3 regions of the Bacillus sp. OTU2372 genome follow, and region 3 is predicted to be linked to each of the others. Evidence: riboswitches for the same ligand, from Rfam matches in the RefSeq annotation. Region 3 holds a riboswitch; each other region holds the start of a gene.
What was found. A riboswitch is a leader RNA that binds a small molecule or an ion and turns the genes downstream of it on or off. The one in region 3 is predicted to bind cobalamin.
Positions count from the first base shown of each region.

Region 1: it holds a riboswitch for cobalamin, as region 3 does, so the genes downstream of both, AAHB15_RS23185 ((2Fe-2S) ferredoxin domain-containing protein) here and AAHB15_RS24855 (ribonucleoside-diphosphate reductase subunit alpha) in region 3, are expected to answer to the same signal.
Region 2: it holds a riboswitch for cobalamin, as region 3 does, so the genes downstream of both, AAHB15_RS10350 (DUF4430 domain-containing protein) here and AAHB15_RS24855 (ribonucleoside-diphosphate reductase subunit alpha) in region 3, are expected to answer to the same signal.

Region 1 covers NZ_JASATK010000020.1:32,135-40,116, forward strand. The annotation lists gene AAHB15_RS23165 (molybdopterin-dependent oxidoreductase) at 1-256, shown strand, start outside; gene AAHB15_RS23170 (VCBS repeat-containing protein) at 624-1,559, shown strand; gene AAHB15_RS23175 (phosphatase PAP2 family protein) at 2,061-2,564, opposite strand; gene AAHB15_RS23180 (alpha/beta fold hydrolase) at 2,540-3,355, opposite strand; cobalamin riboswitch at 3,642-3,828, shown strand; cobalamin riboswitch at 4,006-4,189, shown strand; gene AAHB15_RS23185 ((2Fe-2S) ferredoxin domain-containing protein) at 4,317-4,700, shown strand; gene cobJ (precorrin-3B C(17)-methyltransferase) at 4,754-6,379, shown strand; gene AAHB15_RS23195 (sirohydrochlorin chelatase) at 6,441-7,364, shown strand; gene cobK (precorrin-6A reductase) at 7,366-7,982, shown strand, end outside.
Region 2 covers NZ_JASATK010000004.1:184,467-192,448, reverse strand. The annotation lists gene ribE (riboflavin synthase) at 1-168, shown strand, start outside; partial or broken gene ribB (3,4-dihydroxy-2-butanone-4-phosphate synthase) at 199-825, shown strand; gene ribH (6,7-dimethyl-8-ribityllumazine synthase) at 852-1,322, shown strand; cobalamin riboswitch at 1,453-1,640, shown strand; gene AAHB15_RS10350 (DUF4430 domain-containing protein) at 1,772-3,595, shown strand; gene AAHB15_RS10345 (DUF4430 domain-containing protein) at 3,645-4,472, shown strand; gene AAHB15_RS10340 (energy-coupling factor transporter transmembrane component T) at 4,491-5,369, shown strand; gene AAHB15_RS10335 (ABC transporter ATP-binding protein) at 5,351-6,973, shown strand; gene AAHB15_RS10330 (ECF transporter S component) at 6,973-7,665, shown strand; gene AAHB15_RS10325 (transglycosylase domain-containing protein) at 7,701-7,982, opposite strand, start outside.
Region 3 covers NZ_JASATK010000024.1:31,726-39,707, forward strand. The annotation lists gene AAHB15_RS24830 (transglycosylase domain-containing protein) at 1-274, opposite strand, end outside; gene AAHB15_RS24835 (hypothetical protein) at 334-573, opposite strand; gene guaC (GMP reductase) at 885-1,868, opposite strand; gene AAHB15_RS24845 (flavodoxin domain-containing protein) at 2,490-2,990, opposite strand; gene AAHB15_RS24850 (ribonucleotide-diphosphate reductase subunit beta) at 2,971-4,014, opposite strand; gene AAHB15_RS24855 (ribonucleoside-diphosphate reductase subunit alpha) at 4,039-6,315, opposite strand; cobalamin riboswitch at 6,665-6,845, opposite strand; gene metE (5-methyltetrahydropteroyltriglutamate--homocysteine S-methyltransferase) at 6,932-7,982, opposite strand, start outside.

The DNA.
Region 1 (7,982 bases), on a different contig from region 3:
CTTGCCGCTCGAGCCTTTACTAGGGGACGATTCTTTGTTTGTCTACCGTTGGAAGGATCAACACCATGATTGGCAGGATATTGAACCCAAACATGGTTATCCACTAAGGTTTATTCCGCCAGAAACATTTTATCTTTGGAAAGGCTCCAAATGGGTGTCAGGGATTGAGTTTATGAAGGAAGATGAGGCAGGTTTTTGGGAAGAGTTTGGCTATTCGATGACAGCCAATCCATTTAAAGAAGAACGGTACCGTTAGCACCAAATCACCTAAAATACTCCTTATCCCCGTAGTATAATTTAAGTTTGTATTAGATGCGTTAATCCTTCCTGGATTAACGCACTAGTTTTTTAAAATTAGTTAGCTGTTACTCTTCTATACAAACTATGAAACTATGTAGTTAGAGTTTTGATTCCAATCCATCTAAAGAAACTAAATAACATCCTCTCTAGAGGGACTTCACGAAAAAAGCAGGTAATGGCTGATAATAGTTCATTTACCTGCTTTTTTTATGGGAAAAAGATGGAACCTACGAGACTTTAACTCATGGAAAACGGACCTTGGAATGCTCCTGTGGATTCGTACATAAATCTATATGGAGAATAATAAGACAGGTGGGTTGCAGATGGACACCAATGATTTTAATAAAGAGCTCCAACACTATTACACAAAAATACGTGAGACGAATCATCCCTATTATTGGTACTGTTTGGCTAAAACGCAAGCAAGAGCTGGATTAACAAATGAAGCACTGCAAACAATTGATCTGGCTTTGTCTTTTCCCAATCCTTATCCTTCAAAGCATAAACTTTTTGAAATACGGGCGGGACTGCAATCTGCTGATTCAAGACAGATAAATACTAATAGTCCATCCATCGTAACAGTAAAAAGGGGTGATATTGACGGAGATGGGATAAAGGATAATGTCTTTCTTACTGCCAATAAAACCCCTGATAGTCCATTTTGGAAAGATATCACTTTGGTAATCCAAAATGGGAGAACACATCATTATGAATACATCCATTTTATAAATAACTCTGGATACAATCCAACCCTGTTTCTGGGGAATTTTACAGGCAAAAAAGGCGATGATATTTTAGTGGTCATCGATACCGGAGGAAGTGCCGGCACAATTTATGCGTATATCTTTTCTAATATGAACGGTCAAATAAGGCAGATTTTTGATTCAGATGCATTCAATGATTCCTATAAGTACGATGTGACATATGAAAATCAATACAAAGCAAAGGTAATCAGTTATCATCTCAGAGAAAAGTATATTCTTGACCTTACTTATAAGGGGAAAGAATATTTATCGGAAATCTATAACCCCCAAGGAATTTTAAAGGCTCCTATTAATGGGTGGGTGAATCCTTTGTCTGGTTTATACCCGATTGATTTTAACAGGGACGATATCTATGAACTCGAAGCATATCAAAGGATAGCTGGCAGGTATAATGCGGACAGTCTGGGATATGTACAAACTGTATTCAAATGGAATGGCCATGATGAGTTTGGTCTTGACAGACAAACGGTGGCCACCTTTGGTGGGGAGATGTAACAATGGGATCTTTTAATAAAAGAAATGAACCAAAATTTTTTTACGTAACATAAGAGGCCTAATGGAATAATTGTTAATCCAAAATTAGCTAGGGTGGTATCGATGTAGTTGAAAACTTTGAAAGTTATATAGATTTACCTACTAAATAGGATGTAAATGAATTTCAGATAATGGGAAACTTTTGCCTAACTGTATGAGATCAACGAAAAGAGGAAACCTTATCCAGGGCAATTAAGGGAAAGGGTGCCTTTAGAAGATTTATGGACAAAATTATAGATTGTGGAATGGAAGACTAATGGTATTCATACCGAGACGAGTTTTTTAAACAAATTGCGATTGAATGGTGTCGGCAAAATAAAATAGACTTTATTGAATAGAAAAGACAGGAGGTGATTACTAATACAAAAGGCAATCAACTTTTTTTATTGAACTAAACCAGCTAATCGTTTGTCAACATTTTTCAATGAAAAATCATAATACCTCATAGTCAGTGCAATTTTCTTAAGTGCTTTCATTGCCATTTCCTTTGAGTAATTTATGAATAATCGCACTTGTAAAAGAGCCTAATACAGCACTTCCTGCAATGTCAGAAGGATAATGATGTCCTAGCCAAATTCGTGACAATCCCGTTAAAAAAGATAACCCCAACATAATAGATCCAAGGATGCGTTGATTAAACTGGACTATTGTTGAAACGGCGAAAGTTAGTAGAGTATGTTTACTTGGAAAGGACGAATCAAATTTAGAAGGGGTAAGTATACCTACTCTCCCTTTGAAAAATGGGCGGGGCTTAAAATAAAATAGCTTAATTATAAAATGCAAGAATAACGAAATCATGATAGACACTACTGCTTCAATAGTTACATTCCTTTTTTTAAAAAGCAAAATCAATAAAATAATAAAGAAAACAAATTTCATCTTTTTGGAAATAAGTATCATTAATTTATCTATTATTAAATGACGTCCGGAAAGCAAATTTATTAAATGAAATAGTTTAACATCCAATCGTATTCACCTCTGTTTTCTGGAAGGTTTTGGATAAATTGATAAATAACTTGATTCAATTTACTTGCTGCTTTTGTTGGGACTTGATGTTTAATGCCTTCAACAAAGGTTATTTCATTTTGAGGGAGTTTCGTATGTAGTTGTTGTGCATAATGATAAAATGTTTTATCTTTTCCACCATAAATGAGGGAAATTGGCATAGTAATGTTCTCTAGTTGATCGGAAATGTTATAGTTCAAAATGTAATCATAGTATTGCGAGATGTTTCTAACATCACCTTTTTTAGCTTCTAGAAACATCTTGTCGAACAACTCTTTTGTATTTGAATTGCTATTGGATACTGACCGAGCTAAAGTAGGCAATGCCCCAATCTTTGCCAGGTTTTTAGCAAGGCGTATTCTGTTTTTTAGACGCCAGTCACTTACCTCAGGCATTCCACTAATAATGATTCCACCTAGAGCACGCCCTTTTGATGTTGATAACAAAAATTCCAATAGGATGGATGCCCCTGCTGAATATCCACATAAAAAGGCCTGCTTAATTTCTAAATGGTCCATTAGTTTTTTTATATCCTCAACGATTAGTGGATAAGTAACAGGTTTTCTTGAAAAAGGACTCCTTCCATGTCCTCGTATATCAAAGGTGATAACCTGAAAATAACGAGATAGTTCTTCTAACTGGTATATGAAATTTATTGAAGTTAGAACGGGCGGATGAATAAATATGATTGGAATCCCTTTACCTTTAACAGTGTAGTAAAGGGTACTCTCATCAACTTCGAGGACTGGCATGATATCACCTCAAATTAATAATACCTTGATTTGCTTTCATTTATTATTTGGTTCATTTTGTTGAATCATACAAAAAAGGCGTTTGGTCTCCCTAGCTTTTTTAGAACTTTAAAATTGTGTCATCATTTTTAATAGGTATAATAATATTCTTATTAAAAAAAGCCAGACAAGATCGATCCTCGGAGGTAAACAACATGGATTATAAAATAAGGGAATTAAAAAAGCACTTGATATATTCTATTTGTTAGACTAGTATAATTATTATCTCTTAAAATTACATATGATTTTGTTAACAATTAGTTAAGATGCCTTAGGGCTTAATAGGGAATCTGGTGCAATACCAGAACTGTCCCCGCAACTGTGAGTGTGGACGAAATAGACAAACCACTGAGACGTATTTACGGACGATACGGGAAGGGTCTAAAGTAGGAAGATACACAAGTCAGGAGACCTGTCTTAGCTTTTAAAGTTTCGATTTCTTCGGGGGTTGAGAAGATGGAACGTCTGGACAAAAAGGATTGTTTATTAACTTTCTTTGTGCTGACGTTTTATCCGTTCAACTAATGTTGAACGGATTTTTTCGTTTTGATGATTCTAAATCATTTTTAATTCTCATAGTTTAGCTTTAGAAGAAACAAGCCTTTTTAACAATTGAATACATTAGGATAGGTGCGCATTAAAAATATGTGCATAATTTGGGAAGTACGGTTTAAATCCGTCACGGTACCCGCCACTGTATGGGGAGTTCATTGCAAATGTCACTGAAGGAATTCGGGAAGACGCAATGGAATGATGAACCTAAGTCAGGAGACCTGCCTATACCTAAAAAGCTTCAATCAACCTACGGGAACATAGGTAGAAGTGCTGAACATATATCGCTATTTTTTGTGTGTATATATTCTGCACCCCTATGTCCATAGGGGTGCTTTTTTTACGTAAAAAACGAAAAGGAGAGTGTGACATGACTACTTGGAATTTACAAGGGACGAAACACCATGTTTTCATTTGCAACGGCAGCAGCTGTATGAGAAAGGGTGGGGAGGAAGCGACACAAGCGATTCGGAACGAAATCACCAATTTAAACTTAGATTCACTCATACATACAACAAGAACAAGATGCAATGGGAGATGTAAGGATGCACCCGTTGCCATCGTCTATCCGTCAGGGACTTGGTATAAAAACGTAACCCCGGAAGTGGGAACTACAATTGTAAAGCGTCATCTGGCGGAAGGTCATTGCCTTCAGGAGCATGCGATCTATCAATATTCCGAAGCAGGATTCATACAGCCAGAAGGCTCGGAATGCATCGAAGGAGTACAAAAAGCGGTTAAAGAAAAGATGTAACAGCGGATAGTAGCTGGATTCAAGTTTGAAATTTTGGAAGGTGGCGTAATAGTGTGAAAGGAAAATTATTGGTGATTGGTTTTGGCCCTGGTGATGAAAAACATATTACCGGACGGGCAAAAGAAGCCATCCAAGAAAGTGATATCATCATCGGCTACAAAACCTATGTTGATTTAATCAAGGGATTAATAACTGGAAAGCAAATCATCAGCACAGGAATGACAGAAGAAGTAAGCCGTGCCCAGGAGGCTGTGAAACAGGCTGAGCTCGGTTACACGGTAGCGGTCATTTCGAGCGGTGATGCCGGTGTATATGGAATGGCAGGACTGGTTTACGAAGTGCTAATCGAAAAAGGCTGGAAAAAAGACTCAGGTGTAGAAGTGGAGGTGGTCCCTGGCATTTCCGCCATCAACTCCTGTGCTGCTTTATTAGGCGCGCCGGTCATGCATGATGCATGTACGATCAGCTTAAGTGACCATTTGACACCTTGGAGCTTGATCGAAAAACGAATCGAAGCGGCCGCTCAAGCTGATTTTGTGATTGCCTTATACAATCCAAAAAGCGGGAGAAGGACAAGGCAGATTATGGAAGCACAAAAAATTCTACTTAAATATCGCTCGCCAGACACCCCTGTAGGATTGGTAAAGAGTGCTTTCCGTGATAGTCAAAAAATCGTCTTAACCAATTTACAAGAGATGCTCGAACATGAAATTGGCATGTTAACCACCGTTTTAATTGGCAACTCATCCACTTTTTTTTACGACGGCTTGATCATCACTCCGCGCGGTTATCAGCGGAAGTATACATTAAATCAGGCAATTCAGCCGTTGAAACCGCATCAGCGTCTGCAAAAGGCAGCCGAACCATGGGCACTGGAGCAAACGGAAGATGTAACGCAGGTAAACAAGAAACAAGTCACCCCAACCTCAGTGAATGTGTCGCCAAGAGAGCTGGCTGAGGAAGCCTTGCAATTGATCCTTGGTGAGAACGATGGACCATCCCAAGGTTTAATGGTGAAGCAAGACTTTCAATCTATTTTTGAGGTAGCGGTCAGCCCTGGTGTCGCCAATAAAAAATTTACCGCGACTCAGATGGTCATTCTTTCCGAAATTGTCGGAGATGAAGGTGTCATGGAATACACACAAGACCATTATATGAAGCTGCAAATTTTAACCTCTAAGCCTAATGAGATTGTTGAAAAACTAACGGCGGCCAACTTTTTGATTGCTCCTGTTGGCGACGTATTAACTGTAAAAGCCTGTGATTTTTGTGACGGAGAAAAAAAGGATTCCATCCCTTATGCCGATGAGCTGCAGAAAAGGTTAGGCGGCATGGAACTCCCCAAAGAATTGAAACTGGGTGTGAATGGCTGCGGCATGGCTTGTTATGGAGCCGTAAAAGAGGATATTGGCATTGTCTACCGCAAGGGAGCGTTTGATTTATTTTTAGGAGCCAAGACAGCTGGAAGAACGGCACATCCTGGCCAAATCGTAGCGGAAGGAATCTCACCGGACCAAATTGTCGGAGTCATAGAGGGGATTGTTCAAGAGTACAAACAAAAGGCCTATCCAAATGAACGTTTCTATAAATTTTTTAAACGGGTAAAAGAGGTTCAAGGTTTTGTGTACCAAGATATCACACCAAACCTTAAAATCGAAGCGGCTGTTTGTGGGGAGTAAAGGGGAAGTCTAGCGGTCAATTAGCAGGATAGGCATTTACAAACAAAGGGGAGGAAATATTTTGAAAGCAATTTTATTTGTGGGGCATGGGAGCAGAGATCAAGAGGGAAATCAGCAGGTTCGCGAGTTCATCGGTGAGATGAGAAAGACATGGGACGATTCTTTCCTAGTTGAGACGTGCTTTTTAGAATTTGAACGACCAACCGTTAATCAAGGAATCGATCTGTGTGTGGAGAAAGGGGCCGACCATATTGTCGTGATTCCAATCATGCTCTTACAGGCAGGACACTCCAAAATTCATATTCCAGCGGCTATTGATGAGGCAAAGAATAAATATCCACTTGTTCAATTTACTTATGGCCGGCCAATTGGCGTTCATGAGGAAACATTTGAAATTCTAAAAACGAGATTAATGGAAATTGGCGAGAATTGGGAGGCACCTGAAGACGATACGGCTGTCCTTTTGTTAGGACGGGGCGGAAGCGATCCCGATGCGAATAGTGATTTATATAAAATTGCTAGATTACTATGGGAAAAAACAAACTATAATATCGTCGAACCTGCTTTTATGGGGGTGACCAATCCCCTTGTGAACGAAGGGATTGAGCGCTGTATTAACCTTGGAGCAAAAAAAGTGGTAATCCTGCCTTACTTTCTATTCACCGGCATACTGATTAAACGGTTAGAAGAAATGATGGTTCCTATTCAAAATCAATATTCCGCGGTTGAATTTCAATTGGCTGACTATTTTGGTTATCATCCCAAATTACAGACGATTTTAATCGATCGGGTGGAAGAAGCCCTCGGTGATGAGGTGAAGATGAACTGCGATACCTGCCAATACCGTCTCAATGTGATGGAACATATCGATCATCACCACCACCATGATCATGACCACGATCATCATCACGGCCATGACCATCACCATCATGACCACGACCATCACCATGATCACGAACATGCAGTGCAAAAGGCAGGAGATTAGGATGATTTTCGTATTAGCCGGTACAAGTGATGCACGAGCCCTTGCTTTAGAAATAAAAAAGAAGGGCTTCGATCTCCTGGCCTCCGTTGTCACAGAAAATGCAGCGGTTGAATTAAGGGAGTCAGGGATACCTGTCCAAGTAGGAAGATTAACCGATGAAGACATGGTGGGGTTGATTGACACAAAAGGGATTCTAGCGGTGGTCGATGCCAGTCATCCTTTTGCAGAAGAAGCTTCGAAAAACGCGATCAAAGCGGCCCAATCGGCGGGAATCCCCTATATACGGTATGAGCGGGAGTCACAAACTTTCCAATATGACAACATGACAGTCGTCGAAAGCTACGAGGAAGCAGCGGAGCTTGCATTGGCCAAAAAGGGCGTGGTAATGCTGACGACCGGCAGCAAGACGCTTCAAATTTTTACAGAAAAACTATTAGGTAACCCGGACATCCGCTTAATCGCCAGGATGCTGCCTCGTGTGGATAATATGGAAAAATGTGAGCAGCTAGGGCTGCCACAGAAAAATATTGTCGCAATCCAAGGACCATTTTCAAAAGAGTTCGACAAAGCCCTATATAAGCAATATGGCGTGACCTTAATGGTGACGAAAGAGAGCGG
Region 2 (7,982 bases), on a different contig from region 3:
TCAGAAACAGTTATAGGTCTAAAGGGTCCAGGCGATATCGTCAATCTGGAATGCGATATGATTGGCAAATATATCAGCCATTTTATAAAAAATACTGGCAATGATACGCCTCAAAAGAAAAAATCGGGAATCAGCCAAAGTTTTTTAGAAGAAAACGGCTTTTATTAAGCATTAAAATGATGAAAAAGGAGTGATCACATGTTTGATTCAATTGAGGAAGCCCTTTCCGATTTAAAAGCTGGCAAGGTTATTATAGCTTGTGATGATGAAGACAGGGAGAATGAAGGGGATTTTATCGCCTTAGCGGAAAAAACAACACCTGAGGTCATTAACTTGATGGTTACTCATGGGAGAGGACTAGTTTGTGTTCCGATCGTGGAAGAATTAGCTGAGAAACTAGACTTAACGCCAATGGTCGCTCACAACACAGATTATCATGGGACGGCTTTTACAGTAAGTATTGACCATAAGTTTTCGACGACAGGAATCTCTGCTTATGAACGGTCTGCAACTGTATTAAGTTTACTGGATCCAGAAGCAAAACCGGAAGATTTTAAACGGCCGGGGCATATGTTCCCGCTTATCGCGAAAAAAGGCGGCGTTTTGCAGAGAAACGGGCACACAGAAGCTGCAGTAGATCTTGCGAAATTATGCGGTGCTAAACCGGCCGGGGTTATTTGTGAAATTATGAATGAAGATGGCACCATGGCCCGTGTACCACAGCTTAGAGAAATAGCTGATCATTTGAACATAAAAATGATTACCATCAAAGCATTGATTGAGTATATAAGCAAAAAAGAAAGTCCTTTAAAAACCAAGGCTGATTAAAAAATTATATTGGAGGAATCATCATGTCGAATATTTTCGAAGGTAATTTAGTAGGTAGTGGGTTAAAAGTAGGGATTGTTGTAGGAAGATTTAATGAATTTATTACAGGTAAATTATTAGACGGTGCAAAAGATGCCTTAAAACGTCATGGTGTAAGCGAATCTGACGTGGATATTGCCTGGGTCCCAGGTGCGTTTGAACTGCCGCTAATTGCCCAAAAAATGGCATTCAGTAAAAAATATGATGCTGTAATTACACTAGGAACAGTTATCCGCGGTGCAACACCACACTTTGATTATGTATGTAACGAAGCGGCTAAAGGGATTAATGCCACTGCATTAGCGAGTGGAATTCCAGTCATTTTCGGAGTTCTTACAACAGATTCAATCGAGCAGGCGATTGAGCGTGCTGGAACAAAGGCAGGTAATAAGGGCTGGGATTCAGCAACGTCTGCGATTGAAATGGCGAACTTGATCCGAAATATCGAACAATAAAATGTTTAGCTTTAGCAACAGAGTAAAAACAGGCAAATCTAACGCCTGTTTTTATTCTGAATTATCATTGTTTTTCATATAAGGTATATACAAACCAAACCAATTATCTATATAATGGTCATATCATAAAAAAATAGCACGGTAAACAGGTGCTTAAGTCTTTACTAGACTCTAAGCTTAATAGGGAAGTTGGTTGAATGCCAACGCGGTCCCGCCACTGTATATGGGAGTAACCTATAGATGCCACTGTCGAAAGATGGGAAGGCATAGGAAGCAATGACCATGAGCCAGGAAACCTGCCTGTTTTGAACACCAAAAGTCTACGCGGATAGGAGAGTGTTAAGAATAGGAACGTCTTTATTTGTTTCCGCTTAACGTACATACACTCCTCCTCCTTAATAGGGGGATTTTTTTATGTCTATTTTTATAATGAAAGGAATGCAAGTAGAATGCTAAATAGAAAGAATCTTTGGATGTCTATGCTGTTAGTTTTGATGGTACTGACATACGGCTTGCAAACACCAGTATTGGCAGCAGAGGCAAAACAAGGTACTGTTACAGTCCTTGGACTAGACTCCACACCGGTAGTTCCAGAAAAGACACTCCAATTGGCTGAGAAAGAAACGGCTACCGAAGCATTGATCGATGCGGTTGGTAAAGATAATCTCGAATATACGGATACCAGTTACGGGCCAATGCTCACAGGTATTAATGGAGTAAAAGCGGGGGAAAACCAATTTTGGGCGTTCTTTATTAATGGAATCTCAGCACAAATGGGACCCGATTCTTATGTCCTTCAAAATGGTGACAAAATAACATACCGACTAACCGATTTTACGAAACCACCACTATCCACTGTTTCACTGAAAGTTGTTGATGATAAAAAGAATACAGTTGCTGAACTTTCATCCATTGAAGTAATCGGAAGTCCAAATGCCTTTCAGCTTTTACAAACAGCCTTGGGTTCTGATCAGGTTGGGTTTGAAGAAACAAACTATGGAAAGATGATTACCTCTCTTAAAGGAATTAAAGCGGAAGGATCTAACTACTGGGCATTTTATGTGGATGGGAAAATGGCAACACTTGGTGCAGAGGGCTATCAGCTGCAAAATGGTAACCAGTTAAGTTTTCAACTTGAATCCTTTGAACCAGCACCAGGAGATGGAGGTAATGGTGAGACAACACCAACAACACCGTCAACTCCAACAACACCAACTACTGGAACAGTTACAGCTCAAGATTTGCAAACAGCTGTGAACACTTCAAGTGCTTACGTACTAAAAAACGAAGTTGGTGAATGGCAGGTAATTGCCTTGAAACAAGCAGGAAAAGAAATTCCTAAAAACTACCTTTCTGATGTAAAAGCCATTGTAAAAGAAAAACAAGGAAAGTTTTCAAGAATTACAGATACAGAACGATATGCTTTAGGGATTTTAGCTGCAGGCGGCAATCCGACAAATGTAGAAGGTTATAATTTAATAGAAGCAATTTATAATGGAAATGTGACAAAACAAGGTTTAAATGGGGTTGCATATGCCCTAGTAGCTCTAGACAGTGCCAATTTCACAATACCATCTACGGCCCAATGGACAAAAGCCAAACTCATCAGTTATTTGACAGAACGACAAAACAGTGATGGCGGCTGGGCATGGGACGAAAGCACTACAAGTGATATTGATACGACAGCAATGATTTTAACCGCACTTGCGCCATTTAAGGATCAAGTCGGTGTAAAGGAAAAGGTTAAGGCAGCCGTCGAGTATCTATCTACTCAGTACAAGGCTTCCAAAATCGATAATAGCTCAACTGCAGCCCAAGTGATGATCGCATTATCAGCTCTTGGAATCGATGCAAACAGCGGAGATTTTTCAAAAGACAATAGCGGTCTTGTTCAATATCTGCTTTCTTTCCAAAATAAAGATGGCGGTTTTGACTGGCAAGGCGGAGATGAGAGTGATCCATTTACTACGTCTCAAGGGATTCAAGCATTAGTTGCCTACCAGATGTTTACTTTAAGTAAAGGTTCTTTATATCATTTTACTCTAACAGCGGATACTCCTGCTGCAGAAACACCTGCTACAGAAACACCTGTTGTCAGCACTACTAAAACAACACAACCGGCAACAGCTGTAGTGGAGACAAAGACAAATACACAGACAGGGCATGCACTTCCAAATACAGCCACAAACATGTATAACCTTTTGGCTCTTGGACTCTTGCTTTTAATTTCAGGTAGTTACATTTATATGAGACAAAGAAAACATAACGCTTAAAAACTAATCCCCTCTTGGCTTCCAAGAGGGGATTGATTGGAGGAAGGACATGAATATACTTTTTAAGATTACATCCCTTTTATCTATTTTATTCATTATTGTAAGCTTAGCTGGATGTGGTTCAAATGAAGCCGATCAGAAAGAAACAAAAAAAGAAACAAAAACAACTGAGGTAACGGCTAAAACAGAAAATAATTCAGAGCAAGAAACAAAACAACAATCTTCCGCAGCTCAAACGAATACTACAGCTGCTTCAACAGAAACAAAGCAGCCACAACCGGCGGCTGAGAAAACAGAGACCGGACAAAGTTCACAAGCTGCCGAGCAAAGTACCTCTACTACAAGTAAGACAGAAACAAGTACGCCTTCAACAACTAATAAAAGTACAGGAACGGCAGCCAACAAAACAACAGGCACGACATCGACAAAAACTACAGGTTCTACTTCGACCAAAACGACAAGTACGACAACGAGTAAAACGACTAGCACGACACCTGACACAACAACTTCAGCTCCAGCTCCAACTCCGGTTCCTAAGCCGGCAGCCACCGCACCTAAGCCAGTCGCAGCGGTGACATTTTCTATAGTAGGGCCAAAAGATCGCGGGACCATTCTTGGAGCTTCTAAGGTAAACATACAAGATGGGTATACTATTTTTGATGTGGTGAAATCAGCAGCCAAAGCGAAAGGAATCATAGTAGATTCATCAGGAAGCGGTGCATCCACCTATATCGAAGGAATTGACAACATCTATGAATTTGATTATGGTGCTAAAAGCGGCTGGATGTTTAAGTATAATGGTGCTAATATTACCAAGAGTGTCGGGGTCATAAAAGTTAAAGCTGGTGATCGTATTGAATGCTACTATACTGAATAATAGTTGGGGGAACAAGCGATGAAAACCCGGTTTGACCGATTTCATCCGCTTGTTACCTTTCTTTTTTATGCAGGGGCTGTTTCATTGATGATTCTAATGGTACATCCTTTCTTTTTGGTCATCTCTATGGCAGTTATTGTTTTTATAAATATACTTCATGATCGCTTGAATGGTTTACGGCGATGGTCATTCTTCATGATCATTACCTTCCTTCTTATGTTAATGATGAATCCCCTATTCAATGAGAGGGGACGCCATTTATTATTTGAAATAAACCAACACCGTGTCACAGAAGAAGCAGTCGTATATGGTGGAATGAACGCACTCTCAATTATTGGGATTATTGCCTTGTTTGTTTCTTATAACGTCATCATGACACCAAACAAACTTTTATTTTTATTTGCAAAAATATTACCGCAATTTGCTGTTCTTCTAATGCTGACACTCCGATTTATTCCTTTAATGCGAAGAAGGCTGGAAGAAATTTCAGTGGTTCAAAAAAGTAAAGGTTTATCCGTTAGTAATGGCAGCTGGAGGTCAAGGGCAAAGACTGGTATGCTATATGTTCAAACGTTACTCACCTTTTCTTTAGAAGAAGCAATTCAGACGGCAGATTCTATGAAAGCCAGGGGATATGGCGAAGGTACTCGATCCTCTTATCAATATTTTAAAATAAACCAAGCAGATGTAATCGCAGTTATTTATTTATTAAGTCTTTTTAGTTTAATAGTAAGTGGGTGGTTTTCAGGATTTGGTGTGTTAACGGTTTACCCGATTATGGAATCATGGCATTTAACTAGGATGGATACATTGGTTCTCATTTGTTACTCGATGTTTTTAAGTTTTCCAATATTAGTTGAAGCAGGTGGAATATTCCGATGGCGCTTATCGAATTAAATAATGTTAGCTTTACATATCCGGACTCTAAGGAACCGGCCATTCGGAATCTGTCCCTAAACATCAACAAAGGACAATTTGTTGTTTTATTTGGTGCATCAGGTTCCGGAAAAAGCTCGCTTTTACGGTTATTAAAAAAAGAGATCCAGCCTCATGGAACGCTGTCAGGAAGAATTATGATAAATGGCCAGCTTGTACAAGAGAAGGAAGGGCTGACTAAGGATGTAGGCTTTGTTTTTCAAGATCCGGAGAATCAAATTGTGGCGGATGATGTTTTACATGAAATGGTCTTTGGTTTAGAGAATATTGGTCTCAATACGAATGAGATGAGAAACCGGGTTGCGGAAATGGTTCACTTTTTTGGTACAGAATCGATACTTTCCCGGAAGTCGGAAGAGCTTTCTGGTGGGAAAAAACAACAAATAAATTTAGCGTCTGTACTATTAATGCAGCCGAATATTTTATTATTAGATGAACCCACTGCTCAGCTTGACCCAGTGAGTGCGAGGGAATTTACTGATATGCTTAAGAGATTGAATGAAGAATTCGGTATGACGATCATCATAGCCGAACACCGGCTGGAAGAAGTATTTACGTTGGCTGATCAAATCATCATGATGGAAAAAGGACATGTAAAGATTTCAGGAGAGCCAAAAGAGGTGCTTCGTGAGCTTTGGGACACCTACTTTAAGACTTATGTGCCGAAAATACCTGCATTATTCTTGAGCTTAGATGGTCATGGTCAGGTTCCTTTAACCGTAAAAGAGGGAAGGGACTGGGTCCATAACCAAAAAATTGAGCCTGTTTTCTCAAAAGGAAACAAAATCTCTTTGAAGACAAGAGAACGGATAAACGTAAAAAATATTTCTTTTCAATATAATAAAAAAAGTGAGTTTATCTTGAATGAGCTTGAGCTAAGCTTAATGCAAGGGGAATTTTATGCATTATTGGGAGGCAATGGTTCGGGAAAATCTACGCTCCTAAAGATGATTGCAGGTTTGATCAAACCTGATCATGGGAAAGTAGTTTTAGATGATTTACCTTTAAGGAAATATAAACAGAACGAATTAGCAAGTAAAATCGGTTATTTACCACAAAGTCCGAAGCTTTTTTTCATACAGGATACGGTTCAAAAAGAGCTTAATATGACGATGGAACAGTGGAAAATAACAAGTGATAAGGAAGTAAAAGAGCTATTAGACAAATTAGAGATAGCTCATTTAATGGCAAACCATCCGTATGACCTTAGCGGGGGAGAACTGCAAAAGGCGGCATTGGCTTGTATTTTAATACGGAAGCCGGACATTCTGTTATTGGATGAACCTACCAAGGGATTAGACCCCATATCAAAAGATAATTTAGCTAAAATTCTCTTATCACTTCAAGCAGCTGGGATGACGATTCTGATGTCCACACACGATGTCGAGTTTGCGGCACAATATGCAAGCAAATGCGGGATGATGTTTCAAGGCAAGATTTCATCTGAGGACATACCAGACAAGTTTTTCAAAGGGAACTTCTTTTATACGACGATGATGCAAAGGGTGTTTCGAGGGTTATCGGATAGCGAAATCCCAATGACGCTTGAGGAGGCCACACGGTAATGCGCAAATACAAGGCTTTAGTTACCAGTTTTCTTTTCATTATGATGCTAGTTTTACTAGGGCTGAATTATATTTGGGAAGATTCCTATTTAGGCTTTAGCTTTGGTCTAGTTCTTTTAGCTTTGTTTCTCTTTTTATTCCGGTTTGAAACTAGAAAGGTAGAACCTCGTGAATTGGTGCTTTTAGCCGTCCTAGCTTCGATTGCGGCGGTGGGCAGGATTCCATTTGCCAGTCTTCCGAGTGTCCAGCCGACGACCTTTGTGATTATGATGTCCGGTTATGTGTTTGGAGCTGAGAGCGGCTTTGTGATCGGAGCAGTTGCGGCTCTAGCTTCCAATATGATTATGGGGCAGGGGCCATGGACACCTTGGCAGATGGTGGCATGGGGTTTGGTTGGATTGACTGCTGGTCTATTAAGAAATACCCTCTTGATGAAAAGAAGATGGGGTCAGATCGTGTTTGGGGTTATCTGGGGTTACCTGTTTGGCTGGATTATGAACCTATGGGGATTTATCGCGTTGATTCAGTCCGGCGGCTCGCAAACTTGGAAGGCGTTTATCGTTTATATGATTGGAAGTGCCACTTTTGATACCTTTCATGCCATCTCCAATGTTTTCTTCTTGGTAGTTTTTGGCGGGATTTGGATTAAGATTTTATCCAGGTTTAAGCGGAAATATGGATTACTAGAATAAAAAAACTCCAGTTTTAGCTGGAGTTTTTTTAGTGGTTATTGTCCAAGGACCTTTGCTTTATCGATTAATACATTAATCCCTTTCCCAATCGTATATAAGACTTTTTCAAGTCCACTTTTCAACTCAGGGGCATGCTCTTTGATCGTAGAGCTAATTTTCTTTGCATTATTATTCAATTCTTGCCCTATGGCCTTCGCCTGATCATTGATACTTTTTTTAGTTGCCGCTTCACCTGCAAGCTGTGCGTTAATGGAGGTGACTTCAAAACTTTCATTAGGAAGATGGCGGATAGATTCCCGCATAATCTCTTTAAATAT
Region 3 (7,982 bases):
CATATTCATATAAAAAGTTTCCATTTTCATCATAAAATTTCGTCGAAAGCGGATCTACCAGTTTAGAAGAATCCAATTTAGGCACATTCTTAATCATGGAAGCGAACGTTATCGCTCCTGCCCCTGTTGAAACGAGGCCAAGCACCAGACAGGCAATAATGACCTTCTTAAACAAGGAAGTTTTTTTCGGGTTTGGATTACTCCTTTGTTCATTCTGTCTTTCTCTTTCTGCTCGTTTTCGCTCTTCACGAGATTGATATGTTTCTTCTGACATTCTTCTTCTCTCCCCTGTATATTTGGTTACTCAAAGTTGATTTAAGAGGCAATAATCAGTTACAACATTTGGATGAGATTATATTTAAGCCGTTTCTTTTCATTTACGCGTATATAACGGATTAAGGAACTATTAATCCAGCAATCTCCTTTACTGTCCTTCGCAAGAAAGTATTTCCGTTGTTCGATTTTTTCTAGTATTTCTTGGACCACATCTTCTTTTTTAATCGTTGACTCTTTCATTATTCTTTCTCGTTTTATATCGTTTTCTAAGGTATAACAAACCACAAACTCCTTCAAAAAAACTCTCCCCTATTCCCTTGTTCATGAAGTTGATTTTAATGTTAATAGCTGGACATTACTTATAGAAATAAAAAAGTAAAATATCCCTTCTTTATTAAACTATATATAAATGTTCGTAAGAAATCTAATTTTTATGAGGGAATTCGACTTAGAAATTTTATTGTAATAATTTTAACCTGAAACAAATATAAAAATAGACCAAACCAATCACTCATTTTTATACAAAAATGCTTCTAAACTAGAAAGTGAGCAAGTCCTATAGAACCTTGCTCACTTTACATTACTTATATTTAGTTTAAAACAATTCCTTAATAGATCTTATCACCATTGAAAATAGAATTCTTAACAATGACATAATCTACATTTCGAATTGCTGAGAGCTTGTTACCGCCAGCATAGGAAATTGAAGATTGCAAATCCTGCTCCATTTCCACTAGGGTATCCTGTAAAGACCCTTTAAATTTAACATACATCTTTTTGCCTTCGACATTTTTCTTCTCACCTTTTTGAAACTCAGAAGCCGAACCAAAATACTCTTTATACAGTTCTCCGTCTTTTTCAACTGTTTCTCCTGGTGATTCTTCATGCCCTGCGAATAACGAACCGATCATGACCATCGATGCTCCAAAGCGAACAGATTTGGCGATATCCCCATGGGTACGGATACCTCCATCGGCAATAATAGGCTTGCTTGCTGCTTTTGCACACCATCTAAGTGCAGCTAATTGCCAGCCGCCAGTACCAAACCCAGTTTTAATTTTAGTAATACAAACCTTACCTGGACCAATTCCCACTTTTGTGGCATCGGCACCGGCATGCTCCAATTCCCTAACGGCTTCAGGGGTTCCAACATTTCCTGCAATAACAAAGCTGCCTGGAAGGTGTTTCTTGATATACTGAATCATATTGATGACAGCATTAGAATGACCATGTGCAATATCAATTGTAATGTATTCTGGTGTAAGATTCTCTTCTGCTAATTCCTTTATAAAACGATACTCGTCTTCTTTGACGCCCACACTAATCGATGCATACAATCCTCGAGCTTGCATATCTTTCACAAAATCTAAACGTTTCTCAGGCTGAAAACGATGCATAATATAGAAGTAATTATTTTCCGCTAAATAGACTGCAATATTCTCATCTATAATTGTCTGCATATTTGCAGGCACAACAGGCAGCTTAAACGTACGACCGCCAAATGTAACCGTTGTATCACATTCAGTCCGGCTGTTTACAATAGATTTTGCTGGAACAAGTTGAATATCCTCATAGTCAAATACATTATCCATGTGTTTTCACTCCATAATTAGGTTTTGTACTAAGAAATAGTTCTTTGATTAAAAATAACTTGTCTAATAAATGTAGTTTCCCGAAAGTAGACAGTTTCATCCACTTCTTTAAGTTGAGTTTTAAATACTTTTTATCTTAAACACAAAATCGATTGTATAACACGAATATTAGTTTGTCAATTATTAAAAATGTTCGTCTTTTAGTCCAAAAGAATCCTTGCATCCTAAAAATCAAATATAATCTCCATAATCGAACATTTATGCTGATTATTCTAACTCTTTTAAAAAGAAGTATAACTGAAGTTTTGAAGGTTCCCTGCGTGAGATCTCCATTTTCCTTCTTATATCTTGTTTGAATAAATAAATAGGACCTTTCATTTGAAAGGTCGCTTTCTTTAAATCTTTATTCTAATGTTTTATTCATTAATTTTTCTATTTGCTCCTTGGGGCTCCAGCAATTAAATTTGTAGTTCGGCTTTGTTTCATAACCTAACCGGCTGCAATAATAGTTTATTCCTTCTGTTTTTTTCTCCGCTCTAAAATATTTGCATGTTGCACAGCAATGGAAATCTTTCATGGACACCAGCACCTTTACATCAGAAATATCATGGTGATTTCATCCTATTTTTGTTGTAGTTTATTCTTCAAATCCGATTTGTGAGCTAATTGATTTAACCTTTTTATGATCGAATCCGCAAAATTTTGACTGCGCTGAAAGTCCTGTATTTGCGGAAGCAGTTCAACCTTCAACGTGGCAGCAAGGTTTGTGTGAACGTATAACATATCCCGAAACAAATTGACGGCACCACAATAGTTCGGATAAAAGCTATCTCCGGTTCCGAAAACTGCTGTAACCAAGTCTTTATTGTCAAGTTCCTCTAAGGCTTGATAGAGTTTCCACATTTCTTTAGGAATTTCACCATCTCCCCAAGTATAGGTCCCAATCGCAATCGCATTATAGCTTCTTAAATAAGCAGGAGAAAAGTCTTCAACCCTATACATCATTACGTCGACCGAATGGCTGAGGAAGTTCCGATAAATTACTTCGGCTAATTCTTTCGTGTTTCCAGTAACAGACGAATAAACAATCGCAATCTTCATCTTATAATTCGTCAAACCCATTGGACTGTGAAACTTTTGAGTAGGTCCTTGATTTTTGCTCAAAGAAATCCGACTTCGTCTCATTCACCATGTCATCTCCAAAAACTTGAATCCATGGCATAGGGTTTATTTTTTCAGAATAAAGATTGTTTAATCCTAACTGTCTCAACCGTTTATTTGCAAGATATTCGACATACTCTTCAAATTCCTGTAAATCAATACCCTTTATATCAGCTAAAATGTAATGAGCCCATTCCTTCTCCAGCTCGACCGCCTCGTTAATGGTTTGATACACATAGTTGATATTCTCTTCTGTATGAAGAGCAGGATTTTCCGTTAAAAGAATGCGGATAAACTGGGCAATAAAGTAGGCATGCTGCATTTCATCACGCTGGATATAACTGATCATGGTACTGGTTTTCAGCATTTTTTGCTGACGAGCTAAATGATAGAAAAAAGCAAACCCTGCGTAAAAATAAATGCCTTCAAGATTAATGGAATTCACACATAATTGAAATAACGATTGTGGCGTCGGATTCTCTCTAAAATTCTCATACGCATCCAGAATCAATTGATTTCTCTTCCTAACAATCGGATCCATTTTGGCTTGATTGAAGCGCTCATTTTGTTCGCCAATTGGAACTAATGAGCTTAAGATATAGGAATAGGATTCATTATGGACCGCTTCTTGCTGTGAAATCACGGCAAAGATTGCTTTGAAGCTAGAGTCTGTTACATAATCCATGACCTGACTCATCGTCGGTGTTTGCAGGCTGTCAAGTGAAGCAAGCTGTGTATTTATTCGCAGGAAAACATCTTTTTCTGTTTCACTTAGGGAATCCCACTGTTTAATATCATCCTGCATATTAATTTCTTGCGCCTTCCAAAAATTTGCGAGCAGGGTTTGATACAAATCATACATTTTTGGATAAGCGATATCATTCCAATTCAACAAACCTGAAGACTTGCCATTGATAATTCCGGTTGACTTATTAGGATATTCCGGGTTTAATAGTTTTATTTTGGTTAATGGTGTATGAATCATTTTGTAAATACCTCCCTTTATTCACTAACTATGACATGCTTCGCATTCTTGGATTTCTGATTGAGATGTACTTCTTACATAATAGGTTGTTTTTAAACCTTGCTTCCAGGCTTCCATATGAAGATTCAATAATTCCTTCGCTTTAATGTCATGACGAACATAAAGATTAAAGCTAATCGATTGATCAATGTGCCTCTGACGGGCAGCATTTTGTCGAATACTCCATGTCTGATCCAAGACATGTCTCGACCGGCGATAATAGTTATAAGTGTTATGATCTAAATCGGGTGCGGTGACTTTAAATTTGAAATTCTTCTTTTCTTCCGCGTATTCTACTGCATACAATGGATCAATTCCATCTGTTGATCCGCCGATTTTTGCCGTGGATGAATTAGGAGCAATGGCCATCATCCACCCATTTCTTACTCCGAATTTGGAAACATCCTCTTTTAGCTGATTCCAACGTACACTTTTATAACCTTTTCGCTCAAAATAACGACCCGTTTGCCATTCCGACCCAGCGAACTTACTATAAAAGCCTTTTTCCTTTGCTAACAACATTGAGGCACGAATGGTATAGTAGGCAATCTCCTCATAAAGTCGGTCAGCAAATGAAACGGACTCATCTGATTCCCAGAAGATCCCCTCTAATGCAAGGAGATGGTGCCAGCCAAATGTACCCAAACCAATGGCACGATATTTTTTATTGGTCGCTTCTGCTTGTCCTACTGAAATGGTATTAAGATCAATGACGTTATCTAACATTCTTACCTGAATGGGAATTAACCGTTCTAAAACATCCACTGATTTAGGCAGATTAATAGAAGATAAATTACAAACTACAAAATCCCCAGGTTTGCGAACAATCACGATATTTCCATCTTCATCCTTATATTCCTTGACAATGGTTGTAGCAGACATATTTTGAGCAATCTCCGTACACAAATTGCTGCAAAAAATGGACGTACGTCCAATTCCTGCTATATGTTTGTTAGGATTTTGCCGGTTGACTTCATCTCGATAAAACATATATGGCGTCCCTGTTTCTAATTGAGAAATCATAATTCGCGCCATAATATCCATTGCTCGATACGTTTTCCTTGGGAGTAATGGATGTCTTACTGCTTCTTCGTATTTTTCGGTAAAGAACTTGTCATCCACTTCGTCATAAAAATCTTCTAAACCAAGTGGCGTTCCATCTTCATCCTTCCACCCCATAATTTGTTTGACTTGATGCGGACAAAAGGTATGCCATTCTCCATTGCTTCGGCCGTTTTCATCGACTTCTTCCAGTTTCTTCATAAATAAATCAGGGATGGAAACACCCGTGAAAATATCATGTGCTTTTCTTCTCTCGTCTCCATTGTTTGTTTTTAAATCCAAAAAGCCACTCATCATGTCTTTATGGAAAACATCTAAGTAAACGGCGATGGCTCCTTGTCTTTGTCCTAGCTGATCCACACTCACAGCCGTATCATTGATCAGCCTGATCCACGGGACGACCCCGGATGAATTACCTTTGAATTTTTTGATATCGGACCCTAAGGCACGGACTTTTCCAAGATAAATGCCAATACCGCCGCCATCTTTACTCAGACGGGCAATATCCCAATTATTCAAATAAATTCCGTCTAACGAATCGTCCACCGTATCAATAAAACAGGAGGAAAGCTGTCCAAAGCTTTTCCCGGCATTCGAGAGGGTCGGGGTGGCAACTGTCATATACAAATTGCTTAATGCCCAGTATGCTTCTTTTACATACGAGATCCTCTTATCCCTTGGTTCGTTTTTCATTAAAGTCATGGCGATGATCATGAATCGTTCTTGAGGTAATTCGTAAGTTTTACCTTCATAATCCTTTGCAAGGTATCGGTCTGCTAATAAAAATAATCCTATGTAATTAAACAAATCATCCTTGTTTGGATCTATTTCCATTCCCAAGGTTTCAATTTCTTCCTTGGTATAATCATTTAATAGATCTTGTGAGTAGATTCCTATTTTCGAAAGATAGGTAAGTAGTCTGTAAAAATCACCGTATTTTTCTGTTTGGTCATATCCTCTATGTTTGGCTGCTTTATGATATAAATCATTTAAAAATAGGTTTGCCGCAAGAAAGGTCCAGTTGGGATCTTCCATGGAGATTTGATTTAAGGAATAAAGCAATGATTGTTCGTATCGTGAAGATTCCTCTAGTTCGGCTATCTTTTGGACTAGCTGTGTTGTATCTAGTTTGTATTTTTCATTTGCCCTTTTGATGGCTTCTAAAACAGTATCCATTTCAGGATGATTTTTAACATTCATATGATTACCCCTTTTTTGTGACCGTCGCTCGCCGATATTGAAGAGTTCGGTCGTAATTATCTTTTTTTATGACCATTGGTACTCTTTTCACTAGTGTACGGGCACATTTATCTGCTTTTGTGACCGATTAGAACTTTTTATACGTCCCTCGGTAACAATTATCTTCCTTTGTGCCCCAATACCGCCTTTCGGCCAACCGCTCAGTCATTATTACTTGTTCTAACAACAGTAAAAAACCCATCTTCAGAGAAGATGGGTTTAATAAAACGTGGATTGATCTAGTAAAACAGCAACATCACTGTATTAGTCAGAATACCCCTCGTTCTATCTTCCCATTTCCCGAAGAAGATAACACGCTATAAAAATGGCAGGTCTCCTGACTTATGCTTCCACCCTACTCTAATCCCTTCCCGTCCAAAGACAGTGGATGCGATTATTTCGTCAGCAATTACAGTTGCGGGTACAGTACTGGATTTACACCAGATTCCCTATTAAGTCTATATATAGACACCATTTTCATTGGTTATTATCTATATTTAGTGTCTATATTTAAAAACAAACACTAAATATTGTATATCAACTAATATAGTATACTACTTACACTTTTACAAGTATTTTATTTTTTCACCACTAGTTTCTCTCTAACTTGCTCCGCAGCCTCAACCATTACTTCCAATGCAGCAACTGTCTCCTCTAGCCCGCGGGTTTTCAAGCCGCAGTCAGGATTAATCCAGAACACCTTTGGTTCAAGGACTTGGAGCGCACGCTCGATGTTTTTCGTTATTTCTTCAAGTGCAGGTACTCGAGGACTATGAATATCGTAAACTCCCAGACCAACACCTTTATCATAGGTATTCTCTTCAAACGCGGAAAGTAATTCACCATGACTTCTGGATGTCTCAATTGAAATGACATCCGCATCAAGAGCGTTAATCGCTTCGATGATATCCTCAAAATTCGCATAACACATATGGGTATGAATTTGGGTCTCATTTCGCACGGATGTGGTTGAAAGTTTAAAGGCATAAACCGCTGCATTCAAATAGCTGTCCCAGTTTTCACGCTTTAATGGCAGCCCTTCACGGAGAGCTGGTTCATCCACTTGAATCATGCTAATTCCATTTTCCTCTAGCAATTCTACTTCTTTTCGAAGTGCAAGGGCAATTTGATTTGCCACCTCAAAGCGCGGAATATCATCGCGGACAAACGACCAGTTTAGAATTGTAATTGGACCTGTCAACATCCCTTTTACAGGCTTTTCAGTTAACGACTGAGCATAGACAGTTTCCTTAACGGTCATTGGGTCTTGATAGGATACGTCTCCATAAATTAGCGGCGGCTTAACACAACGGGATCCATAAGACTGCACCCATCCGTATTTGGTAAATTGAAACCCGGCTAATTTTTCACCAAAGTATTCAACCATATCGGTTCGCTCAAATTCTCCATGAACAAACACATCTAGCCCAAGCTTTTCTTGAATCTCAATCCATTTTTTAATTTCTGCATTGATATATTTCTCATATTCCGCATCGGTTAACTCACCTTTACGCCACAGTTGACGCTGCTTCCGGACCTCCTGTGTTTGCGGGAAGCTCCCAATGGTTGTTGTCGGCAAAAGCGGTAATTGGAATGTGGTTTCCTGGATGGCTTGTCGAATGTTAAAT